One region of the Bradyrhizobium sp. 187 genome, then DNA from elsewhere that is predicted to be linked to it. Evidence: predicted binding sites of a transcription regulator. Region 1 holds the regulator's gene; the other holds the start of a gene.

Region 1 (7,776 bases):
GCTCGGCTGCTCCGAGATGCAGGGTTATCTGTTCAGCGCCGCAAAGCCCGCCGACAAGGTGCTGGAGCTGTTCGCAGCTCATCGCAGCCGTCTCGCCCGGCGTAATGGCGAGGAAGGCCGGCGCCGCGAGGCAAGCTAGTTCGGACCTCGTGGTCGGCGCAGCGGCATTCCCAGAAGCTCTCCTCGATACACACGACGCAGGGTGTCGCGGAGGTCATGCAATCGCTGGAGTTGCGGGTCCAGCGGCGAGGTCTGGTCGAGCGCGACCGCGCCCGCCGCTGGGCCGAGCGCGATGGCTGCTACGAGGCCACCTTCGCGGCCATGAACCCGAGCTGACACAGCGTCCCGAAACAAGTTCGCCCGGGAACGGCTATCCGCTCCCGGGCGATCAACACCTTACCGTCGCGAGCGCCTAGTTCGGCACCGCAGCCTTCGACGCCGGCTTGGCGGCGACCGCATTCGCGGTTTGGCCGTGCAGGAAGTCGTAGGCCGTATGCAGGGCCTTGTCGTCTTTCGCTTCCGGTGGGACATAGGACTGCGACCCGGTCTGCTCGGTGCCGTCGGCTGCCTGGAGATGACCGCGCATCTGGGACTCCGCCATGGTGTCCATCCGGCCCTTCAGCTCGGGCGGCACGTCTTGGAGGATCTCGATGTCGGGCGCGATGCCCTGGGCCTGGATCGAGCGGCCCGAGGGCGTGTAGTAGCGCGCCGTGGTCAGCGCCAGCGCGCCGTTGCCGGTGCCGAGCGGAATGATGGTCTGCACCGAGCCCTTGCCGAACGAGCGCGTGCCGATCAGCGTCGCGCGCTTGTGGTCATGCAGCGCGCCGGCCACGATTTCCGAGGCTGAGGCGGAGCCGCCGTTGACGAGAACCACCAGCGGCTTGCCCTTGGTGAGGTCGCCACCATGGGCGGTAAAGCGCTGGGTCTCTTCCGGATTGCGGCCGCGGGTCGAGACGACCTCGCCACGCTGCAGGAACGCGCTCGACACCGACACGGCCTGGTCGAGCAATCCGCCCGGATTGTTGCGCAGGTCCATCACGTAGCCTACCAGCTTCTCCGGCGGAACCTCCTTGGTGATCGATGCGATCGCCTTCTTCAGGCCATCGGTGGTCTGCTCGTTGAACGAGGTGACGCGGATATAGCCGATATCCCCGTTCTCGACGTGGAAGCGCACGGGACGCACATGGATGATCTCGCGCTTGATCGCGACGTCGAGCGGGGCGTCGGCGCCCTTGCGCACGATCGTGAGCTTGGTCTGGGTCTCGACCGGCCCCTTCATCTTGTTGACGGCCTGCTCGAGCGTCATGCCCTGCACGGCATCGCCGTCGATCTTGCTGATGAGGTCGCCCGACATGATGCCGGCCTTGGATGCCGGCGTGTCGTCGATCGGCGAGACGACCTTGACCAGCCCCTCCTCCATCGTGACCTCGATGCCGAGCCCGCCGAACTCGCCGGAGGTGGTCTCCTGCATCTCGGTCCAGGCCTTGTCGTTCATGTAGCGCGAGTGCGGATCGAGCGAGGTCACCATGCCGGTGATCGCGCCTTCGATCAGCTTGGCATTGTCAGGCTTCTCGACATAGCTCGCCTTCACCCGCTCGAACACTTCGCCGAACAGATTGAGCTTGGAATAGGCGTCATCCGCGCTCGCTGCCGCCCGTGCCGCCCATACGCCGCCGTGCGGACTGGCTACCAAAAGGGTCAGACACGCTCCGGTGAGCGCGCCCAGTGGAAACAGCAGGGTTTTCCGCATGGATAGGCTGGCCTTTTTGCTTCGCGGTTCGGTGGGGCTGGGAGCCGCCATGCAAATGGCGATCCAGCCTGCTTCTCACAATACCATTCTGGTTTCTTCAAGGCCGGGATGCCACGCCGGCGGGTACACCGTAAAAATCGGTTGGTCCGGACCTAAACTTTCGGCAACGTTGCAGGACCGGTTCGTGCGCCGCGGGGGTCGGCCGGCCGGCCCGCGCCTCGCAGCCATGCCATTTTAGGATGGTTTTGGCGCCCCGGACGGGTTAGGCGATCAGGGAAGGCTTCAAATTCTCGGGAGGATAACAATGAACGAAGCACCCCGCATCCAACCGGAAAGGAACGTCGAGCTCGGCGCCAGCACCGAGCCGTTCCAGAATCTGCATGAATTCATCCGGAAAGCCCGCGCCAACCTCAACCAGAATGCATGGGACTATATCGTCGGCGCGGCCGAGACCGAGACCACGATGCGTCGCAACCGCATGGCGCTGGACGAGATCGCTTTCCGCCCGCGCGTGCTGCGCGATGTTCGCAAGGTTACAGGTTCGGTCGAACAGTTCGGCCGCAAGATGCGCCTGCCCGTGGTCCTCGCCCCGGTCGGCGCGCTCGAGATCTTCGATCCGGATGGTGCGGCGAGCGTGGCACGCGCCTGCGGCACTTTCGGTGCGGCGCACATGCTCAGTTCGGTGTCCGAGCCCGGCCTAGAAAAGACCGCCGAAGCTGCGTCCGACGCGCTGCGGCTCTACCAGCTCTATGTGCGCGGCGATGACGCCTTCGTCGCCGACGTCGTCAGCCGGGCCGAGAAGAACGCCTACGCCGCCTTCTGCCTGACCGTCGACACCGCCCACTACAGCCGCCGCGAACGTGACATCGCCAAGCGCTACGTTCGCGAGAGCCGCTTGCGCGCCACCGGGGGCGATTACCAGAAGGGTCTGGAGTGGCGGACGGTGAAGATGATCAAGGACAAGTTCAAGATCCCGCTGATCCTCAAGGGCATCGCGACGCCAGAGGACGCGCTGATCGCGATCGATCACGGCGTCGAATGGATCTACGTCTCCAACCATGGCGGCCGTCAGCTCGATCACGGTCGCGGCGCCATGCACGTGCTGCCCGAGATCGTCGACGCCGTGAACGGCCGCGCCAAGATCATGGTCGATGGCGGTGTCTGTCGCGGCACCGACATCGTCAAGGCGATCGCGGCGGGCGCCGACCTCGTCGGCATCGGCCGGCTGCAATGCTGGGCGCTGGCGGCGGCCGGCGAAGCCGGCGTGGCGCGCATGCTGGAACTGCTCGAGGACGAAGTGCTGCGCTGCCTCGGCCTCTTGGGTGCGACCTCGTTCGCCGAGGTCAACAAATCCTGCCTGCACCAGGCGACCGCAACCAACGCGCCGAGTGTGTTCAGCGCGTTTCCGCTGTTCGACCACGAGCCGTATCGATACTGAGTGAAAGGACGCAGGTGACATCGCTCTCTCCCGGCAGCGCGGATGCGCTCCTGTTCGATCTCGGCCGCGTCGTGCTCGATATCGATTTCTCCAAGGCGATCGCCTGCTGGGCGGGACATGCCGGCTGCAAGCCCGAAGCCATCGTCGCGCGCTATGTGCGGGACAGCGAAGCCTATCGGTTGCACGAGATGGGGAAGATCAGCGATGAGGACTATTTCGCCTCATTGCGAGCCTCGCTCGGAATCGGCATTTCGGACGCGCAATTCCTGGAAGGCTGGAACGCGATTTTCGCCGGCGAAATGCCTGACATCGCCGAGCTGCTGCCGCGCGCAGCGAAACAGATGCCGCTCTATGCTTTCTCCAACACCAACCGGCCGCACGTGGACCATTTCTCGAGGGAATATGCCGACCTCCTCGGCCATTTCCGCGAGCTGTATTTGTCGTCCAGCATCGGCCTGCGCAAACCGGATGCGGAGGCCTTCGACCACGTCGTTGCGGCGATCGGCGTGCCCGCCGGGCGCATCGTGTTCTTCGACGATCTTGCCGAAAACATCGAGGGAGCGCGCGCGCGCGGCTTGATGACGGTGCATGTGACCTCGCCGCGTGACGTCGGGAACGCATTGAAGGCATTGGGCATTTGACGACGTCCGTTGTCGCGAAACCCACGACGGCACGGCCCGACGGACCAATTTTGAAAAATTGAGGAACCGGATCACTTTGTGCATTTTTATACAGAGTTCCGGGAACGGAATACCGCCTTCCGGACTCTTAGAGTCCGTTGGGACTTCTACGGACGGATGCATCATCGTGCTGGGCAAAACCTACCTCACCAAGCAGGCCTCTCTTCTTCTTGAATTCGCGAGGACAACTTCAGATTCGGACCTTTCCGCCAAGCTTGTGAGCAAGGCCGCCGACCTGAAATCCCAAGCCGACCCGCTGCCGGACAAGGATCAGGGATCCAAGGCGCCCGACGTAACTCCCGGGCAGGCAGGGAGCTGATCGATTCAGGCCATGGCGCGTTCTCGCCTTGCCATGATTTTCGTCGCTTCCATGACCACTCTCCTGCCGATCTGTGACCTCCTTCGGATCATGCCGCGACGCGCTTGATCCTGCCTTCCGGAACAATGTGAAGGGGCGGGATGACTGTGCCTGCTCAGCCGCTTTTGCCTCTGCGCCTGCGCTCGGCTAGAAGACGTGCGGAACATTCGCCCGAACGTGCCGAGCAGGAGTTTTCGCCGTGGCCTTGATGCCGGTTTCTGACGCGCTTGCCGCGGTGCTGGCGGGTGCAGAGCCGCTGCCGGAAGAAATGATTTCCCTCGACGAGGCCTACCATCGCGTGCTCGCGCGTGACGTCGTGGCGCGGCGCACGCAGCCGCCGCAAGCGATGTCGGCGATGGACGGCTACGCGGTGCGCGCGGCCGATGCCGCGACGATCGATTCGGAGCTCACCGTCATCGGCGAAGTCGCAGCGGGCCGACCGTTCGAGGGGACGGTCGGAGCCGGCGAGGCCGTGCGGATCTTCACCGGCGGCGTCGTTCCCTTTGGCGCGGACGCCGTCGTGATCCAGGAGGACACGGTCGCCGCCGGCAAGCGCATCACGATCAAGGAAGCCGCGATCGCCGGCCGGCACATCCGCCCCGCCGGCGTCGATTTCCGCGAGGGCGACGTGCTCCTGCGCAAGGGAAGCCGTCTGACCGAGCGAGACCTCGCGCTCGCCGCCGGGATGAATCATCCGCACCTTGCCGTTGTCAGGCGTCCGAAGGTCGCGATTCTCGCCACCGGCGACGAGCTGGTGATGCCGGGCACCACGCCCGGCCACGGCCAGATCGTCTATTCCAACGGCTACGCCCTGCACGCGCTCGCCCGCAGCGAGGGCGCCGAGACCATCGACCTCGGTATTGCCGCCGACACGCTCGAGGCCACCACCGCCGGCATCCGCCGCGCCCGCGAGAGCGGCGCCGACGTCCTGATCACGACCGGCGGCGCATCGGTCGGCGACCACGATCTGGTCCAGCAGGCACTGCGGGACGAAGGCATCGCGATGGCGTTCTGGAAGATCGCGATGCGGCCAGGCAAGCCGATGATGCACGGGCGACTCGGCGCAATGGGTGTGATCGGCCTGCCGGGCAATCCCGTATCGTCCTACGTGTGCGCTTTCCTGTTCATGGTGCCGCTGATTCGCGCCCTGTCGGGCCGTTCAGTGATTCACCATCGCCGTGAACGCGCCGTGCTCGGCCGCGACGTCGGCGCCAACGACCAGCGCGAGGACTATCTGCGCGCGCATCTTGAGGAGCGTGACGATGGCACACGCGTCGTTGTTCCCGTCAATCATCAGGACTCTTCGCTGCTTGCGAATCTCGCTGCAGCACAGGTACTTCTCGTCCGCGCACCATTCGCGCCGAAGGCCGAAGCCGGCACGGCTTGCGAAGTGTTGCGGCTCCCCGTCTGAGCGCCCCCGCAACGCGCGTTCCGCGCACTTTGCTCTGTTCACGGTAAATTAAGCAGTTGCGGAACATGTATCGAACATATAGTGTCTGTTCATGATTTGTTTCGAGCATGCAGCGGCTTATGGCCGAATTCAGCGTCTCGGAATCGGACGACATCAACCGGGGGACTTTGGTCGAGATGTTAACGCGCAAACAATACGAGCTTCTGCGGTTCATCAGTGAACGTCTGAAGGAAAGCGGCGTGCCGCCCTCCTTCGACGAGATGAAGGATGCGCTCGATCTGCGCTCGAAGTCGGGCATCCATCGCCTGATCACGGCGCTCGAGGAGCGTGGCTTCATCCGACGCCTGCCCAACCGCGCCCGTGCGATTGAAGTCATCAAGCTGCCGGAGCTCCAGGCAGCCGCTGGCAGCCGCCGCGGCTTCACGCCGAGCGTCATCGAGGGCAATCTCGGCAAGGTGCGTGCGAGCGCGAGCCTGCCCGCTGACGAGGGCGAACGTCCCGTCGCGGTGCCGGTGATGGGCCGCATCGCGGCCGGCACGCCGATCGAGGCGTTGCAGACCCGCAGCCATACTATCAGCGTACCGCCTGACATGCTCGGCTCGGGCGAGCATTACGCGCTGGAAGTGCGCGGCGACTCGATGGTCGAAGCCGGCATTCTCGACGGCGACATGGCCCTGATCCAGCGCAACGAGAGCGCCGATACCGGCGACATCGTGGTGGCGCTGATCGACGACGAGGAAGCGACGCTGAAGCGCTTCCGCCGTCGCGGCGCCTCGATCGCGCTCGAGCCCGCCAACGCGGCCTATGAGGTCCGCATCCTGCCGCCCAACCGGGTGAAGATTCAGGGCAAGCTGATCGGGCTTTACCGGAAGTACTGATACCGGGAGTCTTTCTATCGGCAGTACTTCATATCGGAAGCACTTCATGCCGGAGGTGCTTGGCGCCTCGCGCGCTTCCGATCGACATCGCCGGTCAGAGATTGGAGCGGATCATCGTCCGCTCCGGCTGGATAGCCTTTCTGGTTCTGCACAGACTATCCGGCCCCTCCTCCAACGCTGGCTCCTCGCCACGCCGACGAAGCAGCACCGCTTCAAGCAGCACCGCTTCGCGGCTCGGTTGTTCGAGGAAACAGCGACCAGCGGTCAAGTTCGGCCGTTGCAGCCAAGTTGGCAATGTTCGCGTACGCGCCTCCCGAATGCATCGCGGCGAGCTTTGTTCCTATTGAATTCGGGAAAGATAATGTGATCGCGGCTTGCGGAAGCCAGCCGCAGATTTGCCCACAACCAAGCAGAGCGTTCGTGCTTCCACTCTGATAGAGGCCTGCGCCTCGATAAGAGACGCGGGTTGCTATCCCAGCATGAGGAGCACCCGATGTGTGACTACAGCCTACATGCCGTCGCGTCGCGCCCCGCCGAAGTCGGCGAGACGATCGTCACGACAAGCTTCCGCGGCACCTCGACGCGCGGCTTCGCCTCTGCAGCCGATCCGTCTGTTGCCGTCTGCCTGCTGCCGGGGACGGAGCTCGCCTTCGCCGACGACGTCCGCTACGACAATCGCTGGATCTGGACGCGCACCATCAATTCCCGCGTGGGCAAGTTCGGCAAGATCGATCCGCACGTTCCCGACCGCCATCATGATGCGATCGAATTCCCCGACGGCAAATACGTGCTGGTGACGCAGCTCGTCGAAGGCCAGCGCGCGACGGTGCTGCAACTGCCGGTGACTCAGTCGGTCACCGAGCGCGAGCACAAGGCGCAGATCACCGCCGACAGGCAGCCGACCGTCACGCACCTGCCGATCGGCTGACAGAGCCGCCCTCCGGCTACGAAGTCGGAGGTCAGGATTAAATCGCCATCGCCGGCCGTGGCCGGCGAGATGGTGTGGTTTGCACCCCGCTAATCCGAACGGACGCACCGAACCACTGCGTTGCTCCGCACCATCAGATCAATCGTCGGCTTGCAGGTCGGTGTCCGCCGGCGTTGCGTCCTTGATGCGAGGCGCGGTCGACTTTGGCGCGAGGCTGCCGTCGAAATCACCCTCGCCGGCGCCGGCCGGCAACCAGGGGCGGCTCGTGCCTCTCGCCCTCACTGCCTGAACCACAAAACCGTCACCACGCTGCGTCAGCGCCAGCGCGCTCTG
Region 2 (7,776 bases), 3.6 Mb from region 1:
TGCCGGGCCTCGGTCCGCGCTCGGCGCGGCGCGCCGCGTTGCATCTGATCAAGAAGCGCGAAGCGCTGATGATACCGCTGTCCTCGGCCATGCAGGTCGCGCTCGAGAAGGTCCAGGTCTGCAAGACCTGCGGCAACATCGACACGCAAAGTCCCTGCACGGTCTGCACCGATCCGAGGCGCGACCCCTCGATCATCGTCGTCGTCGCCGACGTTGCCGATCTCTGGGCGCTGGAACGGGCCAATGCCACTCAAGGGCGCTATCACGTGCTGGGTGCGACATTGTCGCCGCTCGACGGCGTCGGCCCGCAGGACCTCACCATCGAGGCGCTGGTCGCGCGCGCGCATGAGGCACAGGTGCATGAGGTCATCCTGGCGCTGAATGCCACCGTCGACGGCCAGACCACGGCACATTACATCACCGACCTGCTTCAGGACGCCAACGTAAAAGTAACCCGGCTCGCCCATGGTGTGCCGGTCGGCGGCGAGCTTGATTATCTCGATGAAGGTACGCTATCGGCCGCGATGCGGCAGCGCACCCTGTTCTAGCCATCCAGACTTACGGAACGGACGACATGACGAAACTTTTCGCCACACGATGGGCTTTGGTCGCGACGCTGACGATGCTGGCGACGCCGGCCATCTCCGCGCAACAGGACGACGGGGCTCCGCCGCCGTCGAAGCCCGGCAAGCCGATCAATGCCGGGGAGGTGCTGTCGGGCGAGCTGAACACGATGAAAGTGCGCGACGTCAAGAACGTCGGCAAGCGGGTTGCGACCTACCAGATCACCTCCGAGCCGCGCCGACTGCCGCCGCCGAGCGGGCTGTGCAATCTCGAGACCGGACCCGAAACCTTCCAGCTCGTTCCCAGCGGCGACGCGCAGGCAGCGCAGCTGAAGACGTTTGCCGGCAAGGAGATCTCGGTCAAGGTCGACGAAGTCGCCTGCGCCAGCGATCCCGGCCAGATGAGCGAGGCCGTGATCACGAAATGGAGCCTGATCAAGAAGCAGTAGGGGGCGCCCCGTTTGCTCGCCACACATATAAGCGCATCTGTTTTTCGTCATGCCCGGGCTCGTCCCGGGCATCCACGTTTTTGGCGCCGCGTAGCAAGGCGTGGATGGCCGGGACAAGCCCGGCCATGACGGCGTTGCGCTAAACCCGCACCGGCCCCAGCGCATCAAAATGCCCGCGCTTCTGCAACCAGGCCAGCAGCACCAGGCTCGGGATCGCCACCAGCATGCAGATCACGAAGAACAGCGGCCAGCCGGTGGTATCAGCCACGAAGCCGGCGCCTGACGAGAGATAGGTCCGCCCCACCGCGGCAAGCGCGGTGAGCAGCGCATATTGCGTCGCCGTGTGCAGCGGGTTCTGGCAGAGCGCCGAAAGATAGGCGACGAAGATCACCGTGCCGATGGCGCTGGTGAAGTTCTCACAGGTGATGGCGAAGGCGAGCGCCCATTGGCTGGTGCCGACGAAGGCCAGCCAGGAGAAGGAGAGGTTCGCGAGCGCCTGCACCACGCCGCCGATCCAGAGGCTGGTCGCAAGCGAATAGCGCCGCGCGACGAAGCCGCCGGCAAAGCCGCCGATCAGAGTCGCAGCAAGGCCCACGCCCTTCACGATCGCCGCATAGTCGTTGCGGGAGAAGCCGAGGTCGATCACGAACGGCGCGGTCATCGTGCCGGAAAAGGCGTCGGTGAACTTGAACAGCACGACGAAGGCGAGTGCCGCAAGCGCGTCCTTGCGCGTCAGGAATTCCGAGAAGGCGCCGATTGCCGCGTGCAGCACGCGCGCGAGCGCGGTCTGCGTCTGCGTCGCGGCTTCCGCCCGCAATGACTGCTCGGGCTCGGTCGCGACCAGCGCCGTCATCGTCCCGATCAGCACCATCGCCGCCATCACCACATAGCCCCACATCCAGGCGGACGTGCGGGTGATGCCGGTGCTCTCGAAGCCGGAGACGATGAACAGCGCGCCGGCGGTCGAGACCAGCATGCCGATGCGATAGGCCGCGACATAGGACGCCATGCCGGCGGCCTGCTCGCTCTCCGGCAGGCTCTCGACGCGGAAGGCGTCGACCACGATGTCCTGCGTCGACGAGGCCGTCGCCACCAGCAATGCGCCGAGCGCGACGTAGAACGGCGAGCGCGCGGGATCGGTCAGCGCCAGCAGCAGGATCGCTGCGATCAGCAGCAATTGCGAGAACAGCAGCCAGCCGCGGCGCCGCCCGAACGCGCGCGTGAACAGCGGCACATGCATCGCATCGACCAGCGGCGCCCACAGGAATTTCAGCGTGTAGGGCGTGCCGACCAGCGCAAACAGCCCGATGGTCTTGAGATCGACGCCGGATTCCCGCATCCACACCAGCAGCGTCGAGCCCGACAGCGCCAGCGGCAGCCCGGACGAGAAACCGAGGAACAGCACGATCAGCACCCGCGGCTGCAGGTAAACGGCAAGGCTGTCACGCCAGGAGGTGGGGGCCGTGCCGGGGCCGGCAGGGGAGGTCGCGTCGGGTGCGGTCATGGCAGGGTGTTAGCAGATTCTGAGAGCCACAAGTGAGGTGTCGTCGCCCGGCTTGACCGGGCGACCCAGTATTCCAGAGGCCGGAGTTATGGAGGGCCCGCGATCTCCGCATAGAGATCGTTCCAATCGGGATTATCCTTCTCGATCAGCGCAAGCTTCCAGGCGCGCGTCCATTTTTTCAGGCGCTTCTCGCGTTTTATCGCATTCTCGGGATCATCGAATTGCCCGAAATAGACTAGCTTCACAACGCCATATTCCTTCGTGAAGCTCTCGACTAACTGCAATTTGTGTTCGGCCACACGGCGGATGAGATCGTTCGTTACGCCAATGTAGAGCGTGTCGCCCATCTTGCTGGCGAGAATGTACACGTAGTAGCAGCGCCCGCCCATCTGCCGTCTCTGGGATACTGGGTCGCCCGGTCAACCCGGGCGACGACAGTGTGTTCTATATTCTACTCCCCCGCCTGGAGCTTCCTCGGGAACAGCTCGGCAGCGCCGGTGGCCACGAGATGCGGGGCTTCGGGCGCATCGCTCTTGCTGAAATCGAGCTCTTCGATCCGCCCCGCGCGCTTCTCGATCTTGTCGGCGGAGATCAGGATCTGGCGGACGTCCTCGTTGGCGTCGGCAAAGTGCTTCTGCAATTTCAGCACGCGCTCGCGCAGGCGGCCGAGATCGTCGCCGAGCTTGATCACCTCGGTCTGGATCTGGTCGGCGGCATCGCGCATGCGCGCGTCCTTCATGATCTGCTGCATCACCTGGATTGCGAGCATCAAAAGCGACGGCGACACCAGCACGACGCGGGCGCGATACGCCTTCTGGATCACGTCGTCGAAACCGTCGTGGATCTCGGCGTAGACCGATTCCGACGGCACGAACATCAACGCCATTTCCTGGGTCTCGCCGGCGACGAGATATTTTTCGGCAATGTCGCTGACATGCTTCATCACGTCACCGCGCAGCCGCTGCGTGGCGATGCGCTTTTCCTCATCGGTGCGCGCATCATGCAGCGCGGTCATCGCCTCCAGCGGAAATTTCGCGTCGATGCAGAGCGGACGCTGGTCGGGCAGGAACACGACGCAGTCCGGACGCTTGCCGGTCGAGAGCGTGAACTGGAACTCGTAGGCGCCCTTCGGCAGACCGTCCTGGACGATCGCTTCCATCCGCGCCTGACCGAAGGCGCCGCGCGACTGCTTGTTGGCGAGCACGTCGCGCAGGGTCGTCACCTGCGTGGTGAGGTCGGTGAGGTTCTTGTGTGCGCTGTCGATGATGCCGAGCCGCTCGTGCAGCGCGTGCAGGCTCTCCATGGTGTTGCGGGTCGAGTGCTCCATGGACTGGCCGACGCGGTGGGTCACCGAATCCAGCCGCTCGTTGACCGCGCGCGCCATGTCGGCCTGGCGGCCGGCCAGCGTCTGGGTCATGGCGTCGACCCGGCCCGCAGCCTCGCTCTGGGCGTGCAGCATCTGGCTGATGCGCTCCTCGAGCTCGTCGGCGCGGATGGCGTTGGCCATCGCGAGTTCCGCGCCGCGCCGCCCTGACCGCGCGATCACGACGGCAATCACGAGCAGCAGGATAAGGACCAGGGCGCCGAAGCCGATCAGCGCGTCCACGGTGCGCACCGGCCAGTCGCCAAGCATGAAAATGATCTCGTTCATGCCCCTGCTTCTAGCCGATTCGCTTCGAGACACGAACGAATAGCGAACATTTATGGTAAATGCTCTGTTAATTTTTATGGTTAACGAAACCTGAAGTTTTATGGTTAGCGGAGGGTTAACGGGGTTCCCGGCCGCATTGACCGCATCGAACGCGCGGCTTAAATCGCGGCCATGGCCCTCAGAGAAATCATCATCCTGCCCGACAAGCAGCTGCGTCTGGTCTCCAAGCCGATCGAGAAGGTCACGCCGGAGATCCGCAAGCTTGCCGACGACATGTTCGAGACCATGTACGACGCGCCCGGCATCGGGCTCGCGGCGATCCAGATCGCGCAGCCGTTGCGGCTGATCACCATGGACCTCGCCAAGCCCGACCAGGACGGCGAGACCAAGCCCGAGCCGCGCGTCTTCATCAATCCGGAAATCATCGCCTCTTCGGAGGACCTGTCGGTCTACGAGGAAGGCTGCCTGTCGATCCCCGAATATTACGAGGAGGTCGAGCGCCCTGCGAAGGTGCGGGTGCGCTACACCGATCTCGACGGCAAGGTGCACGAGGAGGACGCCGAAGGCCTCTACGCCACCTGCATCCAGCACGAGATCGACCATCTCAACGGCGTGCTGTTCGTCGACTATCTGTCAAAGCTCAAGCGCGACCGCGTGCTGAAGAAGTTCGAGAAAGCCGCCAAGCGCGCGGAGTGAGGTTCTCTGTCGATGCCCCTCCGCCTGATCTTCATGGGCACGCCCGATTTCTCCGTGCCGACGCTGCTCGAGCTCGTCGCGCATGGCCACGAGATCGCGGCCGTGTACACGCGCGCGCCGAAGCCCGGCGGACGGCGCGGGCTGCAATTGCAGCCGACCCCGGTGGAAGAGGCCGCGCGAAAGCTCGGTGTGCCCGTGCTGACGCCGAAGACTTTGAAAACGCCGGAGGCGCTGGAAGAGTTTCGCGCCTTTGACGCCGATGCGGCCGTCGTCGTCGCCTATGGCATGATCCTGCCGCAGGCGATCCTCGATGCGCCAAAGCTCGGCTGCTACAACCTGCACGCCTCGCTGCTGCCACGCTGGCGCGGTGCCGCTCCCATCAACCGCGCGATCATGGCCGGCGATGCCGAGAGCGGCGTGATGGTGATGAAGATGGATGTTGGCCTCGACACCGGCGACGTCGCTATGGCGGAACGGCTCGCGATCACGGACAACATGACCGCGCTCGATCTGCACGATCGTCTGTCGCGGCTCGGTGCCGATCTGATGGTGCGCGCCATGGCCGCGCTGGCGCGCGGCGGGCTTCAGCTGAAGCAGCAGAGCGAGGACGGCGTCACCTATGCCGCCAAGATCGACAAGGCCGAGGCGCGGATCGACTGGACCAGGCCCGCACGCGAGGTGCTGCGCCATATCCACGGCCTGTCGCCGTTTCCCGGCGCCTGGGCCGAACTTGAGAATGCGCGAGTCAAGATCCTGCGCTGCGAGCTGGCGAAAGGCACGGGCGCACCCGGTGAGGTGCTCGACGATCACCTCACCATCGCCTGCGGCGAGGGCGCAATCCGTCTGATCGAGCTCCAGCGCGAAGGCAAGGCACGCATGCAGGCCGCGGACTTCCTGCGCGGCGTGCCGTTGAAGACCGGCGCCAAATTCACCTGACGCTGTCATACCCCGCGAAGGCGGGGTATCCAGTACGCCGAGGCTTCTCGGTCGAACGGATAGGCTGCGGAGTACTGGATCGCCCGGTCGAGCCGGGCGATGACAGCGAAACTGGACAAGATGCCCCGCTACAAGCTCACCATCGAATATGACGGCGCGCCGTTCTTCGGCTGGCAGGTGCAGGAGACGCTGCCCTCGGTGCAAGGGGCGCTGGAGGCTGCCGTCAAGGCGATGACCGGCGCGGATGCGCGCGTGCACGGCGCCGGGCGCACCGATGCCGGCGTGCATGCGCGCGGCCAGGTCGCGCATGTCGATATCGCGAAGCAGTTTCCGCCGGGCCGTTTTCGCGACGGCTTGAATGCGCATCTGCGCCCGCATCCGGTGGCGGTGCTCGAAGCGGATATCGTGCCTGATAGTTTCGAGGCGCGCTTCTCGGCCATCAAGCGCCACTACCGCTACCGTATCGTCAACACTCGCGCCAATCTCGCACTCGATGCCGGCCACGCCTGGCGCGTGCCGCGCCGGCTCGACGCCGATGCGATGCATGCGGCGGCACAACGCCTGCTCGGCAAGCACGATTTCACCACCTTCCGCGACACCGAGTGCCAGGCCAGGTCGCCGGAGAAGACGCTCGATCAGCTCGACGTGCTGCGCGACGGGCGCGAGATCACCATAGTCACCTCGGCGCGCTCATTCCTGCACAGCCAGGTGCGCTCGATGGTGGGGTCGCTGATGTGGGTCGGCGAAGGCCGCTGGACCCCCGACGATCTCTCCGCAGCGCTCGCCGCACGCAACCGCGCCGCCTGCGGCATCGTCGCCCCGCCGGACGGGCTGTATCTGATGCAGGTGGATTATTGATGGGGTGAGGGCGCGTACTCTCGCTACATCCCCCACTGTCATGCCCCGGCTTGACCGGGGCATCCAGTACGCCGCGGCCTCTCGGCTCAGTCACTACCCTCACGGGATACTGGATCGCCCGGTCAAGCCGGGCGATGACAGCAGTGGGTTTGGCGGCAATGGGGCCTACCCAAAATACCTCGCCAAAATCCCGCGATACACCTTGGTCAGCTGCTCCAGATCCCTGACCGGCACGCGTTCGTCGACCTGGTGCATGGTCTGGCCGACCAGGCCGAATTCGATCACCGGGCAATAGCTCGAGATGAAGCGCGCGTCCGAGGTGCCGCCTGACGTCGACAGCTCTGGCTTGCGGCCCGTCACTTCCTCGATCGCGGACACCGCGAGTTCGGTGAACGGGCCGGGCTTGGTCACGAACACGTTCGAGTTCGAGGGCTCCCAGACGATGCGGGCGCGAATGCGGTTGCCGCAGGCTTTTGTCAGCCGCGTCTCGACCAGCTCGCGCAGGCTCGCCTGAGTGTGGTTGTCGTTGTAGCGGATGTTGAATTTTGCGCGCGCTTGTCCCGGGATGACGTTGTTGGCGGTGTTGCCGACGTCGACCGAGGTGAATTCGAGGTTGGAGGCCTGGAACTGCGTGCTGCCATGGTCGAGCGGCTCGTCCGAGATGGCCACGATCAGCCGCGCGATATCAGGCACCGGATTGGCGGCGCGGTGCGGATAGGCGACGTGACCCTGCACGCCGTCGACATACAGCGTGCCGGATTGCGAGCCGCGGCGGCCGACCTTGATGGTGTCGCCGAGGGTCTCGACATTGGAGGGCTCGCCCAGCACACAATGATCGAATTTCTCGCCGCGCTCGGCCGCCCATTGCAGCAGCTTGATGGTGCCGTTGATGGAGACGTCTTCCTCGTCGCCGGTGATCAGAAAGGAAATCGAACCTTTGCCGTCGCGGCGCGGCTTGCCGTCGTTCGCGGCGAGATGCTCCAGCACCGCGGCGACCGAGCAGGCGATGCCGCCCTTCATGTCGACCGCGCCGCGGCCGTGCAGAAAGCCGTCCTTCACCTCGCCGGAGAACGCGCCGACGCTCCAGGCGCTCTCGTCGCCAGGCGGCACCACGTCGGT

What was found. Region 1 encodes LexA, which represses DNA repair genes until DNA is damaged. Its sites were predicted from a motif close to TGTTCNNNNTGTGTTCNG; they were not measured.
Region 2: the regulator LexA is predicted to act here: its motif matches at 4,199-4,216, upstream of IVB19_RS02315 (DNA recombination protein RmuC).

Annotation. Positions count from the first base shown of each region.
Region 1 covers NZ_CP064693.1:4,041,009-4,048,784, forward strand. The annotation lists gene IVB19_RS19320 (bifunctional diguanylate cyclase/phosphodiesterase) at 1-139, shown strand, start outside; gene IVB19_RS19325 (S41 family peptidase) at 413-1,750, opposite strand; gene IVB19_RS19330 (alpha-hydroxy acid oxidase) at 2,055-3,188, shown strand; gene IVB19_RS19335 (HAD family hydrolase) at 3,203-3,829, shown strand; gene IVB19_RS19340 (hypothetical protein) at 3,996-4,187, shown strand; gene IVB19_RS19345 (molybdopterin molybdotransferase MoeA) at 4,426-5,637, shown strand; gene lexA (transcriptional repressor LexA) at 5,814-6,515, shown strand; gene IVB19_RS19355 (hypothetical protein) at 7,009-7,443, shown strand; partial or broken gene IVB19_RS19360 (ComEC/Rec2 family competence protein) at 7,582-7,776, opposite strand, start outside.
Region 2 covers NZ_CP064693.1:478,780-486,555, forward strand. The annotation lists gene recR (recombination mediator RecR) at 1-548, shown strand, start outside; gene IVB19_RS02300 (hypothetical protein) at 575-1,012, shown strand; gene IVB19_RS02305 (AmpG family muropeptide MFS transporter) at 1,152-2,516, opposite strand; gene IVB19_RS02310 (GIY-YIG nuclease family protein) at 2,603-2,905, opposite strand; gene IVB19_RS02315 (DNA recombination protein RmuC) at 2,968-4,167, opposite strand; gene def (peptide deformylase) at 4,339-4,863, shown strand; gene fmt (methionyl-tRNA formyltransferase) at 4,876-5,799, shown strand; gene truA (tRNA pseudouridine(38-40) synthase TruA) at 5,920-6,657, shown strand; gene dapE (succinyl-diaminopimelate desuccinylase) at 6,823-7,776, opposite strand, start outside.